Regions from separate parts of the Micromonospora sp. NPDC005203 genome, predicted to be linked through region 1. Evidence: riboswitches for the same ligand, from Rfam matches in the RefSeq annotation. Region 1 holds a riboswitch; each other region holds the start of a gene.
What was found. A riboswitch is a leader RNA that binds a small molecule or an ion and turns the genes downstream of it on or off. The one in region 1 is predicted to bind cobalamin.

Region 1 (3,728 bases):
GCGGCCGGGGAGTCGAACGGCAGCCGCAGCGCGAAGAAGACGTCCTGCAGGCCCATCAGCCCGAGCCCGACCGGCCGCCAGCGGGGGTTGCTCGCCGCCGCCTGCTCGGTGGGGTAGTAGTTGATGTCGATGACCCGGTCCAGGAAGGTCACGGCGGTACGGACGGTGGCGCGCAGCCGCTCCCAGTCGATGCCGCCGTCGGTTAGGTGCGCGGCGAGGTTCACCGAGCCGAGGTTGCACACGGCGGTCTCGGCGTCGCTGGACACCTCGATGATCTCGGTGCACAGGTTGGACAGGTGCACCACGTTGCCGTCCTCGGCGGTCTGGTTGCACAGTCGGTTCGCGGCGTCCTTGAAGGTCATCCACCCGTTGCCGGTCTGGGCGAGGGTGCGCATCATCTTGCCGTACAGCTCTCGCGCCGGGACCTGCCGCACGTGGCGGCCCTGCGCCTCGGCCTGCCGGTACGCGGCGTCGAACCGCTCCCCCCACAGGTCGGGCAGCTCGGGTACCTCGTGCGGGTCGAACAGTGACCACACCTCGTCGGCCTCGACCCGGCGCATGAACTCGTCCGGGATCCAGTTGGCCAGGTTGAGGTTGTGGGTGCGGCGGGCGTCCTCACCGGTGTTGTCCCGCAGTTGCAGGAACTCCTCGATGTCCGGGTGCCACGGTTCCAGATAGACGCAGGCCGCGCCCTTGCGCCGGCCGCCCTGGTTGACCGCGGCGACGCTCGCGTCCAGCGTGCGCAGCCACGGCACGATCCCGTTGGACTGCCCGTTGGTGCCGCGGATCAGTGCACCCCTGGACCGGACCCGGGAGTACGCGATGCCGATGCCGCCGGCGAACTTGGACAGGTTGGCGACCTGGGCGTACCGCTGGTAGATGGAGTCCAACTCGTCGCGCGGAGAGTCGACCAGATAGCAGGAGGACATCTGGGTGTGTCGGGTGCCGGAGTTGAACAGTGTCGGCGAGCTGGGCAGATAGGCCAGGCTCGACATCAGTCGGTAGAAGCCGACCGCCTCGTCCGGCGTCTGGGACAGCCCGCAGGCCACCCGGAGCAGCCAGTACTGCGGGGTCTCCAGCACCAGCCGGCTGGTGGGGTGACGCAGCAGGTACCTGTCGTACACCGTGCGTAGGCCGAAGTACTCGAATCGTCGGTCGCCGTCGGGATCGACAGCGTGATCGAGCATCGGGGCGTGGGCGGCGACGAACACGGCGGTGTCGTCGCCGATCAGGCCCTCGGCGTGGCCGATCCGGATCGCCGCGCTGAACGAGGTGACGCCCTGTCGACGCACCTCCTTGTCGACGTAGCCGGACAGCAGCCGGGCGGCGAGGCGCGAGTACTGCGGTTCCTCACCGATCATCTCGGCGGCGGTCTGGATGGAGAGCCGGTCCAGTTCGGCCGTCGTCGCGCCGTCGTACAGGCCGCTGATCGTGCGGGTGGCGACCCGCATCGGGTCGACGTCGGCCAGGTCGTCGGCCCACCGCTCGACCGCACGGACGATCTTGTTGACGTCCACGGACTCGGTGGTGCCGTTGCGCTTGCGCACCTGCATCGGCGTGCGCCGCACGGCCGCGTCGCCGCGGACCGGGACTACCTCGGTGACTGTCACCACTCACTCCTCGCGAGTTCGAGACCTGATGGCCCCTCGAACGCGTGGAGACAGACACCGACGGACGCCACGCCGGCACGGCGTGGGTCAGGTGGCGTCGGCCGTCCCACGCGGCCTCGGACCGCCGCCCACCCGGGTGCGGGTACGCGGCGCGCTGGCAGGTCTTCGGACTCGTGGGCACGACCGGGTTGGCCGGTCTCCTACTGGCTGTCGCTTCCCAGGCCGCTTCGTGGCCCAGTGCTTCTGACGGCTGTCGTTCCCACTCACCGCTGCGGGACAGTCCCGGATTTCCACCGGGTTCCCTCTTACCTCGACCACTCCGGATGAGCGGCCGAACCAGCTGCGTTCGACACCATATATAGGGACGCTGCGGTTGTCACACCCCACATGTCGGTCTCGGGCGTGTTGACGGCGGCCTCCGTGACGGTCGTCACCCACCACGCCGACCACGCCGGGGCGCGGTGGACCGACACCCGCGCGGCGCGGCACACGAACAGGTGTCGACATCCGGAAAGGTGTGATGTATTAAGTCTTTAGATGTAAAGATCCCTACCCATAATTAGGCGTCAATGCAGCTATCCGGAGTGGACATCTAATCTTCTGGGCCACTCCTCATATCCCGCACCACCGTCCTCATCGGGCCGGCGGTGCCGCAGCAGTGCCCGGGTCGAGGACGAGGTGCCACCCGTCGAAGGTGCCTACCAGCGCGGCGAATGTCGCCACCACCGCATTCAGCGCTCGCGGACCGGGTACTGCGATCACGGGGACCGCACACCGACGAATCTCCAGCACGAAGAAACATTGGATGTCTTCGATTCCCGACGGATCGACGTCGTTGACGCGTCGGATCGACCCTCCGTATACTCCCAGAGATCATCTGATCTTTAGCCTAACCGGGCGAGGAGCGCATGCCGCAGATCACCGCCGTCACCGTCGAGGACGTCCGCTTCCCCACCTCCCTGACCGCTGACGGCTCCGACGCCATGAACAAGGACGGCGACTACTCGGCGGCCTACGTCGTCCTGCACACCGACGGCGTCGACAGCAGCGGTGCGCCACTCGCGGGCCACGGCCTGACCTTCACCATCGGCCGGGGCAACGACATCGTCGTCGCGGCGGCCGTCCACCAGGCACAGCGCCTCGTCGGCGTCGACGTTGCGACGATGGCGGCGGACATGGGCGCGGTCTACCGTCTGCTCACCTCCGACTCCCAACTGCGCTGGCTCGGCCCGGAGAAGGGTGTCGTGCACCTGTCGCTGGCCGCCGTCCTCAACGCGTCGTGGGATCTGGTCGCCCGGGTCGCCGACAAACCGCTGTGGCGGCTGCTCGTCGACATGTCCCCCGAGCAACTCGTCGACATCGCGGACCTGCGCTACCTGTCCGACGCGCTGACCCGGGACGAGGCACTGGCCATCCTGCGCGCCAAGGAGAGCACGAAGGCGGCCCGTCTCGCCGAGCTCGACCGGACCGGCTACCCCGCCTACACCACCTCGGCAGGCTGGCTCGGCTACGGCGACGACAAGCTGCGCCGGCTGTGCCAGGAGGCGGTGGACACCGGCTACGGCTACGTCAAGCTGAAGGTGGGTGCCAACCTCGACGACGACATCCGCCGGTGCGGCATCGCCCGGGAGATCCTCGGTCCGGACCGCAACCTGATGATCGACGCCAACCAGGTGTGGGACGTCGGTCAGGCCATCGAGTGGGTCAAGGCCCTGGCGCAGTTCGAGCCACTGTGGATCGAGGAGCCGACCAGCCCCGACGACATTCTGGGCCACGCCGCCGTGCGCCGCGCCGTCGCTCCGATCGGAGTCGCCACCGGCGAGCACTGCCACAACCGGGTGATGTTCAAGCAGTTGTTCCAGGCCGAGGCCATCGACTTCTGTCAACTGGACACCGGCAGGTTGGCCAGCATCAACGAGATCGTCGCCGTGCTGCTGCTCGCTGCGAAGTTCGACATCCCCGTGTGCCCCCACGCCGGCGGTGTCGGGCTGTGCGAGATGGTCCAGCACGTGTCGGTGCTCGACTACGTCGCGATCTCGGGAGATCTCACCAACCGGGTCACCGAGTTCGTCGACCACCTGCACGAGCACTTCACCGACCCGTGCATCATCGCGGACA
Region 2 (3,728 bases), on a different contig from region 1:
CCACTGTCTCGCAACTCTGCCGCCGACGCGGCCAGGTGTGGGCGGCCCGACGGGGCGTGTGGGCAGTCGAGGCGCTCGCAGATGGCCGGATCCTCACCGCACTGGAGGGTGTCGGTCTTGAATGCTGGTCGGGGACATCTGCGGAGTTGCTCTGGCAGGTACCAACCGATCGCACGGGTTATCAGATCCGCGTGCTGCCGGGCGATCGGACGGCCCTGGTGTTGACACAGGTGCCGCGCCGGTACGGGGGTGGGCGGTCGACCCAGGACCCGAGCGGCGTGCTGGAGATCGATCTGGACGACGGCACGGTCCGCAAGACCCACGAATCGTCCAATCCCGCACTCCTGGTTGGCAGGATCGATGGCTCGTGGGCGCTTCGCGACACCGACCATGACAGGCGCAGCAAAACAGCCGGAGAAGTCACTTTCGGGCCGCCCGCTGATGCTGCGGCCACCATCCAACTCGGCCCGTACGACCTTTTCAACCACTTTTTTGACATCCGCTACGCACCGGATCTGCTGTTTCTTCAAGGCCGGAGGGGCGAGCCCTGGCGCGACAAATGGGTGGTCGCTGTCGACGTGCCAACGGGACGGGTCCGGCAGCTCTTTCCGCTGGAATGGGATACGTTGCGAGGCGGCCACCTGTTCGGTGGCGTCGGTGCGTACCTGGACGACCGGGCCGGGCCGTCGCTCGTGCACACGGGCGCGGTGCACAACGGCGGGGGAAGACTGCCGGGAAACGCCGTCGTGGTCCGCCGCCGGTATCTGACCGGTGAGCTGCAATGGATCTTCACCGCCGATCGGGAGGCCACCGCCCTGGACGCCGACGACACTTTCGTCTACGTCGTGTTCAACACGGGGGAGCTGGTCGTCCTGAGGACCGAGGACGGCAATGTCCACGCGCGACATGAACTACGGATCGCCGGCCACCCGGTTGTACCCCTCTCGCTGAGGCGGATAGATGTCGGCCGCCTGGCGATCGGCACCCTCGACGGCCAGGTGCTTGTCGTTCCCGTCCCGGCGGCTGTAGGAGAGGTCGCGGGGCGGCGTGTGGGTCAGGCTTGAGCGAACAGCGGGCCGCCCAGTTGCGGGCCGAGGCCGCCGCCGTCACCGGCGCGGAGCTCACCGCGATGGCGTCGTCCGCGCCGGTGGAGACCCCGGCCAAGCCGGAGGCTGTCGCCCAGCCGGCCCAGGAGATGGCCGACGTGGCCGCCGCCAAGCCGGCGCCGAGTGTGGGTTCCAGCACCGAACTGCTGGAGGCCGTGATCGGCAAGGCCGCCGACGCGCCGCTCTGCTTCACCTGCGGTACGAAGATGCGCCCCGCCGGTAGCTGCTACGTCTGCGAGGGCTGCGGCTCCACCAGCGGCTGCAGCTGACACGTCAGCGACGAGCCCCGGGCGTTCGCGCGCCCGGGGCTCGTCCGTGTGCTGGTCACTCGGACCAACGGTCGTGGTGTATCACCGACGACAGCGGACGTCGCTGACGCCAGCCGTGCCGCTCCAGGTCCGGCGTCTGCTCCAGATGGGTGACCGGGCCGAGGCAGAGCCACGCCACCGGGCGGACGGTGGCCGGGATGCCGAGCAGATCGCGTAGGAACGGCTCCCGGTAGAACGAGACCCAGCCGACCCCGAGCTGCTCGGCGGTTGCGGCCAGCCACAGGTTCTGGATCGCCAGACAGACCGAGTAGAGGCCGGCGTCGGTGATCGCGTGTCGACCGAGTACGGCCGGCCCACCCCGCTCCGGGTCGTAGGTGACCACGACCGACAACGTCGACTCTCGTACGCCATCGATCTTAATCCGGGCGAAGCGTTCCGCCGCCGGACCGTCGAGAGTGGCCGCGAAAGTGTCCCGCTCCCGCTCTACGTGTCGGTGGAACTCCTGCCGCAGCTCTGGATCGCGGACCAGGATGAAGTCCCAGGGTTGGGAGAGACCGACGCTCGGTGCGGCGTGCGCCGCCGTGAGGATCCGATCCAACGTATCCGCGGGGATCGGCGCCCCGGTGAATTGGGCACGTACGTCCCGGCGGCGGTGGATGGTCTCGTAGAGCTCGTTGTTCACGGCAGGCTCCCGCTGCGCTCGCGCCCCTGACGGGGCGATGACGCGAGGCCGGTCTTCGGACCCCGGTCACCGCGGCGGACCCGTGCCGGACTCACACCGGCTTCCCGATTCTCCCCACTCGCGCGGGGCACCTCGCAACGTCTGTGCCACCGCGCACCATAGCGGCCCCCACGAACCTGGGACTAACCCCGCCATGAATGCGCGGTTGGCGCAGCGGTGCGGGCTACTGGCTCGCTCGCTCGGCCGCGCGTACGGCGTTGCGGAACAGCATCGCGACGGTGGTTGGACCGACCCCGCCGACCCGGGGCGTGATGGCGCCGGCGACCTCGGCGCACGCTTCGTCCACGTCCGGCAGGAGACGCCGCCCTTCGTAGCGGACGCCGGCACCGATGACGACGGCGCCGGGCCTGACGTGCTCAGGCCGCACGATCCGGGGTACGCCGGCGGCGGCGACGAGGATGTCGGCGCGGCGGGTGTAGCGGTCCCAGTCGGGCACGCCGGTGTGGACGACGGTGACGGCGGCGTTGGCGGTCGGGCGCTTCTGGGCGAGCAGCATCGCCAGGGGACGGCCAAGGGTGGCGCCGCGACCGAGGATGACGACCTCACGACCGGCGACGGGGATCTGGTGGTACGCCAGGAGTGCTTCGATGCCGGCGGGGGTGCACGGCAGCGGGCCGGGCAGGCCGACGGCGAGACGCCCCATGTTCAGCGGGTGCATGCCGTCGACGTCCTTGTCCGGGTCGATGGTCAGCAGCGCCGCGTCGTAGTCCAGATGCCCCGGCACCGGATACTGCACGAGCAGTCCGTGCACGGCGGGATCGGCGTTGAAGCGGGCGATGGCCTGGTGCAGCTCGGCCTGGGTGACGGCGGCGGGCAGATGCACGTGCGGGGACGCGAACCCGAGCGCGACGGCCTGGCGCTGCTTGATGGCGATGTAACCGGCGCTGGCGTCGTCGTCGCCGACGAGAATGGTGGCGAGGCTCGGCGTGATCCCGCGGCTGCGGAGTGCTGCGGCAGCGGCGGCGGTCTCGGCCAGGACGGCTTCGGCGACGGGAGCACCCGGCAGGAGCCGGGCCGGGCCCGACGAGGTGTGGTGTTCGGTGGATTCGCTTGTCGTGGTCATGACGGTCCCTCGACGCGGGCGCCCAGGCGGTCGACGCCCGCGAGAGGCTCCCCGATGGTTCCACCATCCCCGTGCCGCCAGTCGCCGGTGCCTCGATAGTGCCCCATCACCAGGGCGACTGCCCAGCTGACCGGCCGTGCCGCCTCGGGCGGGGCCCACTCGCCCGGGGGTTTGGTAACACCAGCGGTCCGGCTGACGAAGAAGAGGTGTGAGTGACGAGAGGGGACAGCCTGTGCGTGAGCCCAGCGAAGCGGGGGGTGACATCTCCGGCATCGGGGCCGATCCGGTGGCCTTCGAGGTCTTCTACCGGCGGCACCTGGAGGCGGTGGGCCGGTTCGTGGCGCGGCGGGTCGACGACCCGCACCTCGCCGCCGACCTGACCGCCGACGTGTTCCTCGCGGTGATCGAGTCGGCGGACGGCTACCGGCCGGACCGGGGTAGCCAGGTCGGCTGGCTGTACGGGGTGGCCCGCAACGTCATCGGCGACGAGCGGCGTCGGGCGGCCCAACGGCTGCGGGTGACCGGCCGACTGGCCGGACGACGGGACC
Region 3 (3,728 bases), on a different contig from region 1:
ACCCGTCGAGGTGCAGCACGAAGGTGTCGAAGTCGTCCGCGTCGGGCATCGCCTCGGCGTGCAGGTCGTGGTGCAGCTCCGCCGCGCGGACGAGGTCCCAGATCTGCGCCCGCACGGTGGGCACCTTGGCCGGGTCGAGGGCCTGCACGGTGGCGTACTCGTCGAGCAGTTGCTCCAGTTTGGCCAGGTCGCCGTAGGTTTCGGCGCGGGCCATCGGCGGCACCAGGTGGTCGATGACCACGGCGTGCGCCCGGCGCTTGGCCTGGGTGCCCTCGCCGGGGTCGTTGACGATGAACGGGTAGACCAGCGGCAGGTCACCGAGGACCGCGTCGGGCGCGCAGTCGGCGGCCAGGCCGAGGCCCTTGCCGGGCAGCCACTCCAGGGTGCCGTGCTTGCCCAGGTGCACCACGGCGTCCGCGCCGAAGCCGCCATCCGCGACCGGGGCGGCCAGCCAGCGGTACGCGGCCAGGTAGTGGTGACTCGGCGGCAGGTCCGGGTCGTGGTAGATGGCGATCGGGTTCTCCCCGAAGCCGCGCGGCGGTTGGATCAGCAGCACCACATTGCCGAAGCGCAGCCCGGCGAGCACGATGTCCCCGCCCTCGGTGTAGAGCTGGCCGGGCGGCTCACCCCAGTGTTCCCGGATCCGCTCCCGCAGCTCGGCCGGGACCTGGTCGAACCAGCGCTGGTAGGTCTGCCCCGGTATCCGCGCCTCGGCGGCGGCCAACTGCTCCGGCGTGAGCCACTCCACGTCGTGACCACCGGCGGCGATCAGCGCGTGGATCAGCGCGTCACCGTCGTCGGGCAGCGCCGCGTCACCCAGGTCGTAACCGGCGTCGGCAAGCGCGGCGAACAGCCGGACCGCCGACACCGGGGTGTCCAGCCCGACGGCGTTGCCGACCCGGGAGTGCTTGGTGGGGTACGAACTGAGCACCACGGCGATCCGCTTGTCGGCGTTGGGCACGTACCGCAGCCGGGCGTGGCGCACCGCAATCCCGGCGACCCGGGCCGCCCGGTCGGCGTCGGCCGCGTAGACCGACAGCCCGTCGGCGTCGATCTGCTTGAACGAGAACGGCACGCTGACGATCCGGCCGTCGAACTCGGGGATGGCCACCTGCATCGCCGCGTCCAACGGGGACAGCCCGGCATCGCTGCCGGCCCACTGCTCGCGGGTGCTGGTCAGGCAGAGCGCCTGGATGATCGGCACGTCCAGGGCGGCCAGGGCGCCGACGTCCCAGGCGTCCTCGTCGCCGCCCCCGGAGGCGTCCGCGGCGACCGCGCCACCGGCGGCCAGCACGGTGACCAGCAGCGCGTCGCAGCGGGCGAAGAGCCCGAGCGGGCCCGCGCCCGTGGTCAGCCCTCGCAGCGAGCCGCAGAAGATCGGCAGCGGGTTGCCGCCGGCGTTGTGGACCGCGTCCGCGAGGACGTCGACGAAGTCGGTGTTGCCGGCGAGCGCGTGCGCCCGGTAGAAGACGATCCCCACGGTGGGCCGCCGCGGGTCGTTCGGGTGTTCGCCATGCACGCCGTACGCGGCGGTGGGCGCGGGCGGGGCGAACCCCTCGCCGGTGAGCAGCACCGTGTCGGAAAGGAACCAGGCGAGCTGCCCGAGGTTGTCCGGCCCGCCCTCGACGAGGTACGCCAACGCCTGGGTGACGACCCCGGACGGCACTGTGGAGATGGCCATCAGCTCCGCGTCGGGCAGCGCCTCGCCACCCAGCACGACCGTCGGCACGCCGGTGGCGAGCACCGCGGCGAGGCCGTCCGGCCACGCCTGCCGACCGCCGAGCAGGCGTACGACGACGAGGTCGACCCCGTCGAGCAGGACGGGCACCTCGTCGGCGGCAACCCGCGCGGGGTTGGCGAGCCGGTAGTCGGCGCCGCTGGCGCGGGCGGCCAGCAGGTCGGTGTCGGCGGTGGAGAGCAGCAGGATGCGCACGGCGGGCTCCGGAGAGTGACGCCCGGGCCGCTGAGGGAGGCGACCTGGACGAAGCGGGTGGGTGCGGCGTCAGCCGGTACGACGGCGCGGCCGGACTCACCGACGCGGGCGTCGGGGCCGGTCAGCGCCGGGCGCTCAGGTCAGCGGTACCGGAAGCCAGCGGCCTGGAGCGCAGTGTGACGATGATCGTCGATGAATGAGACGCCGTGCGTCATCGGGTCCTCCTCGGGTGTCCACGCCCTGGGGTACATCCCGACGGCCGAAGTATCCTGGCTTCCGGATCGACGCTCTCCCCCGGCCTTCCAACCGCAGACACACGGTCGTGACTCACGAGGGGGGATCGCTCCCCGGTGACAGTGGCGGGACCGCGTCGGAATCGCACCGACTTCCTTCACTGCCGTCAGGCCGCGAATGCTGCCACACCCCTCCGCCGCCGGTCAACGCCGACCCGACGTCGCCGAGCGGGCGACATCCATCGAAAGTCAGCAATGATTGCGTGCGAAGGAGCCCTGCTTCGCCGGCGTTAGGTCAATGTGTCGCGTCCTTTGCTCTGCTTCAACCGATGCACCAGTAAGTCGTCGCATCGTTGCGCCGGTTGAAGCAGAGCAAGGGACGCGCGCATGTCCCCTGGCCTGCGCCTATCGTTCGGTGGGACGGTGGCATCGGCGCGGTCACCTAGGATCGGTGATCACTGGCTCAACGTCCGCGATCAATCTCGGGGGTCGACCACCATCAGCGCCGCCCGATTCTTCCACCTCGCCGGTCGGGTCTGACTCCGTCCTGGCGGCTCGGACCCGGACGCGGTCCAGGCCGGCGTCGCCGTCGTCGCCGACGAGCGCGGCAGTGTGATGATCGACGCTCGGCAGAGCCCCGGGCACGCCCGGGAGATCCAGGCCACGCTCGTCGCCGCGGGCCTTCCGCGGCCGCGCTGGCTCGTCTCTGGTACGTCTCCAGCCAGGCCGAGCCGATGACACATGAGCAGGCACACTCGGTCGTCGAGGCCACCTGAGCCGACCGGCCTCAGCGGGCGTGGCGTTCCGGATGGGCCCGGCTCCACACCCGCATCCGTTCCGGATAGCCGGTGCGGCCCGCCTCGTACAACGGCACCGCGTGCTTGCGGGCGATGGCCCCCGCGGCGCGGGGCGTGCCGGTGCGGCGGCGGATCCACTCCCCGTCGTGGGCGATCGCCACCACTGTGGTGTCCGTCGCGGTGGTCTCCGGCTCCAGGTAGAACTCCACCCCGTGCCGGCTCGTGACGAACGCCTCCAGCGCGGCGAGGTCGTCCCGGGTCGCCTCCCGGTCCAGCTTCGTCGGGGTCGCCTCGACGCCCCGTGACCGGCGACTGAACCAGCTCATGCCCCACCCCTTCCCTCGACGCCCTCCAGTGCAGCACCGAATCCTGGCAATACGCTGCACGCCGGGTGGGAGACAGCTGACCCGACCGGGGGTTGGAACCCACCGAGCGTGGGCGGTGTCATGAGTGTGACCCGAACGGAGGTTCCCCTGGACGACGACGCGCTCGTCACCCGCGCCCGCTCCGGCGACCTGGCGGCGTACGACCTCCTGGTCGCTCGGCACACCGCGTCCGCGTACCGGACGGCGGCGCTGCTCGGCGCGGGCTCGGACTCCGAGGACGTCATCCAGGAGGCGTTCGTGAAGGCGTACCGCAAATTGTCCCGTTATCGGGGCGAGTCGTCCTTCCGGTCCTGGTTGCTCGCGATCGTCGCCAACGAGACCCGCAACCTGCACCGGTCGCGCGGCCGCCGCGACGGTCTCGTCCTGCGCGCCGCGGCGG
Region 4 (3,728 bases), 120 kb from region 1:
AGGCCGGTTCGCCCGTCGATGCACTCGCGCAGGAGGTCGGCGTGGCCAGCGTGCCGCGCATACTCCTCGATCACGTGGACAACCACGTCGCGCGTGGCGTGGCTGCCACCGTCGACAAGCACCTCGCGGCCCAGGTCGGCCTCGTCGAGGGCGTCGAGCCATTCGTCCGCCTTGGCGATCTCGACCTTCCAGGTTGCAAAGGCGTCCTTCACCACGGCCGGGTCGGGGAGCGCGCCCCCGAAGTCCCAATCCGGGTCGTCCTCGTGCTGGTAAAGGCACGGTGCGTCGGTTCGCCCTTGCAGCACACGCTGGAACCATTGGTTCTCCATCTGCGCCAGATGGCGGACCAGGCCGAGCAAGCTGAGGGTGCTGGGCGGTACCGCGCGTCGGCCGAGCTGCTCGGCGTCCAGTCCGTCGCACTTCATCTCTATGGTCAGGCGGTAGTTGCCGAGGTACTCCCGGTAGGTCGCCTTCTCGCCGACGGGCTGACCGAAGGTCCTGGGGTCATTTTCGGGGGCGGTCCACAGTTTGCTCACGGCGCCACCACACCGCGGGCGGATCACACCGGTCAAGTGAGTTGCGGTGGACCAACTTCGACGTCGGCGCGCATCGCTGGCGATGCTTGACACCTTCGTCCCGCAGGAACCACCGATTGAGCTGCCTTGAGGTCCACCGGAGTTCATGGACGTCCGGGCACAGTCGTCCTGGTCGTCACTCGGATCGCCGCTCAGACGAACGCCGGATCTTGCGCATGAGCATGGCCCAGACGCCGTACCCGGAGCCGACATTCCCCGTGATTGCGCCGGCAGCAGAGCCCATGAAGAGGGCGTTGGCGCAGTCAGGGCAGACCCTGCGGCCGGTGATTGTCTCTTGAAACGGCTCCTTGACCCGTCGTCTGCAGTCTGGACACTCACGGCTTGACAGGCCCATTGGCTCTCCCCGGTCGGTTATCGAGCAGGGTATCCGGCTGCCACTACCAAATCCGGCGTCAAGAGCGCCGTGACGCCTACCGGACGCCAGGGCGAGCGGCAGCAATGCGACGAGGCCGGGGTATGCCCGCGTGTGATCCGGGCATGCCCCGGCCTGCCGGCGACGGTGGAGCGGGCTCCTCGGACCAGGCCACCGCCACAACGGGCGCGTCAGCCGTCGTCGAGCAGCGCGCGCCGCAGCGCCAGCCGGTGCTTCCGGCGGATCTCCGCCTCCCGGTACCGTCGCCGGTCCCCGTCGGTCTCCGGTAGCAGCGGCGGCACCGTACGAGGCTGACCGTCGTCGTCGATGGCGACCATGACCAGGTGGGCGGTGGCCACGTCGGTGGGCGGCACCGCCCGGTCCCACCGGTCGGCGGTCACCTTGACGGCGACCTCCATCGAGCTGCGGCCGGCCCAGGTGATCCGGGCGTCGACGTGTACGACGTCACCGACCCGCACCGCGCGCAGGAACGCCGTCTCGTCGATGGCGGCGGTCACCGCCGGCCCGTCGGAGTGCCGGGCGGCGACCACACCGGCGACGGAGTCGATGAGGTTGAGGATCCGGCCGCCGTGCACCGTACCCATCAGGTTGGTGTGGTGCTGGTCCATGATCTGCGACAGGGTCAGGTGCGACGCCGACGGCGCTCGGCCGGCGATCGTGGTGGTGTCGTGCACAGCGGTAGTCCGTCCCTCGGGAAACCACACCGCCGGGTCGCGGACACGCGCTGACGAGGACCTGGCCGTGCGCCACACACACGGCCCGTCACCCGCTCAGCCCACCCGCGAGGCCGACGGCAGCGCACACGGTTGTGTACGCGGCGCCGGCAGGTCTTCGGACTCGCGGGCCTGACCGGTCGCGCCGGTCCCCTACTGGCCGTCGCTTCCCAGGCCGTTGGCCCAGTGCTGATGACGGCGGTCGTTCCCACTCACCGCTGCGGGGCAGCCCCGGATTTCCACCGGGTTCCCTCTTAGGACGCCCAGCCGGTCACGACGGGGCGAACCAGCGCCGTCGGCAGCATAGCTGGCCAGGGAATGTGTCCACCCGGGGCGTCCCGCTGCGGCGACCCGCGACCTCGTCCTCAACTTTTGTCGTTGGAGGAAGAAGATCGCCACCTCTTGAAAAAAGTCTCGCGAGGGTGAGGATATCCAGATGCGTCGTCTCCCCCAGACTTGCGGGCGGGTGGTCTCGGGCCTCCTCGCGTTCCTCCTCGCCTCGGCGGTCGCCCTGCTCGCGTCCGCTCAACCCGCCGCAGCTCACGGGACCCTCGCCGAGTCCACACCGGCGGGCGGCTCCACCGTGCGCGAGCCGTTCACGGCGGTGCGGCTCCACTTCACCGAGAAGGCCGCCGCCAACGCGTTCTTCACGGTCACCGCCCCGGACGGCACCCGGGTCGATGACGGCTGGTCGCAGGGCGAGCCGAAGCCGCTGAAGAAGCCGGTACGGGAGTACTTCCTGGTCAACGGGCAGTTTGAGCCACGGGAGTACACGACGGGGTTCCCCGCGGTGGTGACCGTCGCCCACCTGCCCGCGAAGGGCCAGTATTCGGTGAGCTACCTGTCGGTCGCCTCGGACGGCGACACCGTGCGGGGCACCCTGACCTTCCGCTACGACGGGCGGGTGGCCGCAGCGCCGAAGGGGTGGAGCCCGCCGTCGACCCAGCCGGACCCGGCGCTGGTGGCCGCCACCGAGCAGCACAACACGTCCGGGCCGGCCTCGGCGGTGCCGACCACCGCGGACGACGCGTCGACCCCGCCGGCCGCAGCGGCACCGTCGACCGGGTCGACCGGGGACAGCGGTCCCGGAGCACTGGCCTGGGCCGGCTGGGCGCTGGCGGTCGCGGCGGCCGGGGCGGTGGCCGCGTACATCGTCTGGCGTCGCCGATCGGCGTCCACCCGCAAACCCACCGGCCGGGGCCGTACCTCGCCGGCGAGCTACGCTCGACGCGGCGGTGGGGCCCGTCCCACGAACAGGGCCGGCACCGGCCCGGCCGTCGGCGGCAAGGCCGTCGGCGGCAAGACCGTCGGCGGTGGCAAGGCCAACGGTCGCAAGACCGTCGTCGCGCCGACTCCGGGCGACAAGCGGCGGGCCACCACCGTGCCGGCGGCAGGCAAGGGCAACGCGGTCGTCACGGCCCGCACGGGCGTCGCGGTCGATCCGACGCCGACCGATCAAACCGTCGCCGGTACGGACGGCGAGCCGACGGTCGAGCCCGGACCAGGACCCGACCCGGACCTCACCGCCGCGGCGCCCGGATCCCGGCTGAGCAACACCCACCTGGCCCTGCTCGTCGGCGGGCTGGTGATCGCGCTACTGGCCGGCTTCGGGCTGGCCCGCATCGGGACCGGCGACGGAAACCCGGCGAGCCGCACCGCCGGACAGCCCGCTGGCGGTCCGCCCGCCGCGGGGCAGGTGGGCTCCGCGAACGACGGGCACCAACATCCGGCGGGCACCGGGCCGCACACGCATCGGGGTGACGGCGCGACGGGCGAGACGCTGGCGACCGGGACGACGGTCAGCGCCGGCGGCTACACCCTGCAACCACTGGAGCGGTCCCAACCGCCCGGGGTACGCGCGGACTACCGGTTCCGCATCGTCGGGACCGACCGGCAACCGGCGACCCGCTTCGCGGTCGTCCACGACAAGCCGTTGCACCTGATCGTGGTCGGCCGTGACCTGTCCGGCTACCAGCACCTGCACCCGACGATGGCGGCCGACGGCACCTGGAGCGTACCCCTGACACTGGCCCGGCCCGGCGGCTA

Region 2: linked by a shared signal. The riboswitch ahead of bluB (5,6-dimethylbenzimidazole synthase) and the one ahead of ACFYPM_RS25430 (ribonucleoside-diphosphate reductase subunit alpha) in region 1 are both predicted to bind cobalamin.
Region 3: linked by a shared signal. The riboswitch ahead of cobN (cobaltochelatase subunit CobN) and the one ahead of ACFYPM_RS25430 (ribonucleoside-diphosphate reductase subunit alpha) in region 1 are both predicted to bind cobalamin.
Region 4: linked by a shared signal. The riboswitch ahead of ACFYPM_RS24925 (acyl-CoA thioesterase) and the one ahead of ACFYPM_RS25430 (ribonucleoside-diphosphate reductase subunit alpha) in region 1 are both predicted to bind cobalamin.

Annotation. Positions count from the first base shown of each region.
Region 1 covers NZ_JBIAKV010000013.1:142,111-145,838, reverse strand. The annotation lists gene ACFYPM_RS25430 (ribonucleoside-diphosphate reductase subunit alpha) at 1-1,553, opposite strand, end outside; cobalamin riboswitch at 1,749-1,966, opposite strand; gene ACFYPM_RS25425 (enolase C-terminal domain-like protein) at 2,519-3,728, shown strand, end outside.
Region 2 covers NZ_JBIAKV010000011.1:166,586-170,313, forward strand. The annotation lists gene ACFYPM_RS23460 (hypothetical protein) at 1-1,064, shown strand, start outside; partial or broken gene ACFYPM_RS23465 (vitamin B12-dependent ribonucleotide reductase) at 1,070-1,375, shown strand; gene bluB (5,6-dimethylbenzimidazole synthase) at 1,431-2,057, opposite strand; cobalamin riboswitch at 2,086-2,207, opposite strand; gene ACFYPM_RS23475 (bifunctional 5,10-methylenetetrahydrofolate dehydrogenase/5,10-methenyltetrahydrofolate cyclohydrolase) at 2,281-3,180, opposite strand; gene ACFYPM_RS23480 (RNA polymerase sigma factor) at 3,413-3,728, shown strand, end outside.
Region 3 covers NZ_JBIAKV010000006.1:217,912-221,639, reverse strand. The annotation lists gene cobN (cobaltochelatase subunit CobN) at 1-1,933, opposite strand, end outside; cobalamin riboswitch at 2,196-2,325, opposite strand; gene ACFYPM_RS16500 (hypothetical protein) at 2,954-3,289, opposite strand; gene ACFYPM_RS16495 (RNA polymerase sigma factor) at 3,410-3,728, shown strand, end outside.
Region 4 covers NZ_JBIAKV010000013.1:23,810-27,537, reverse strand. The annotation lists gene ACFYPM_RS24930 (DinB family protein) at 1-536, opposite strand, end outside; gene ACFYPM_RS24925 (acyl-CoA thioesterase) at 1,140-1,577, opposite strand; cobalamin riboswitch at 1,774-1,988, opposite strand; gene ACFYPM_RS24920 (copper resistance protein CopC) at 2,119-3,728, shown strand, end outside.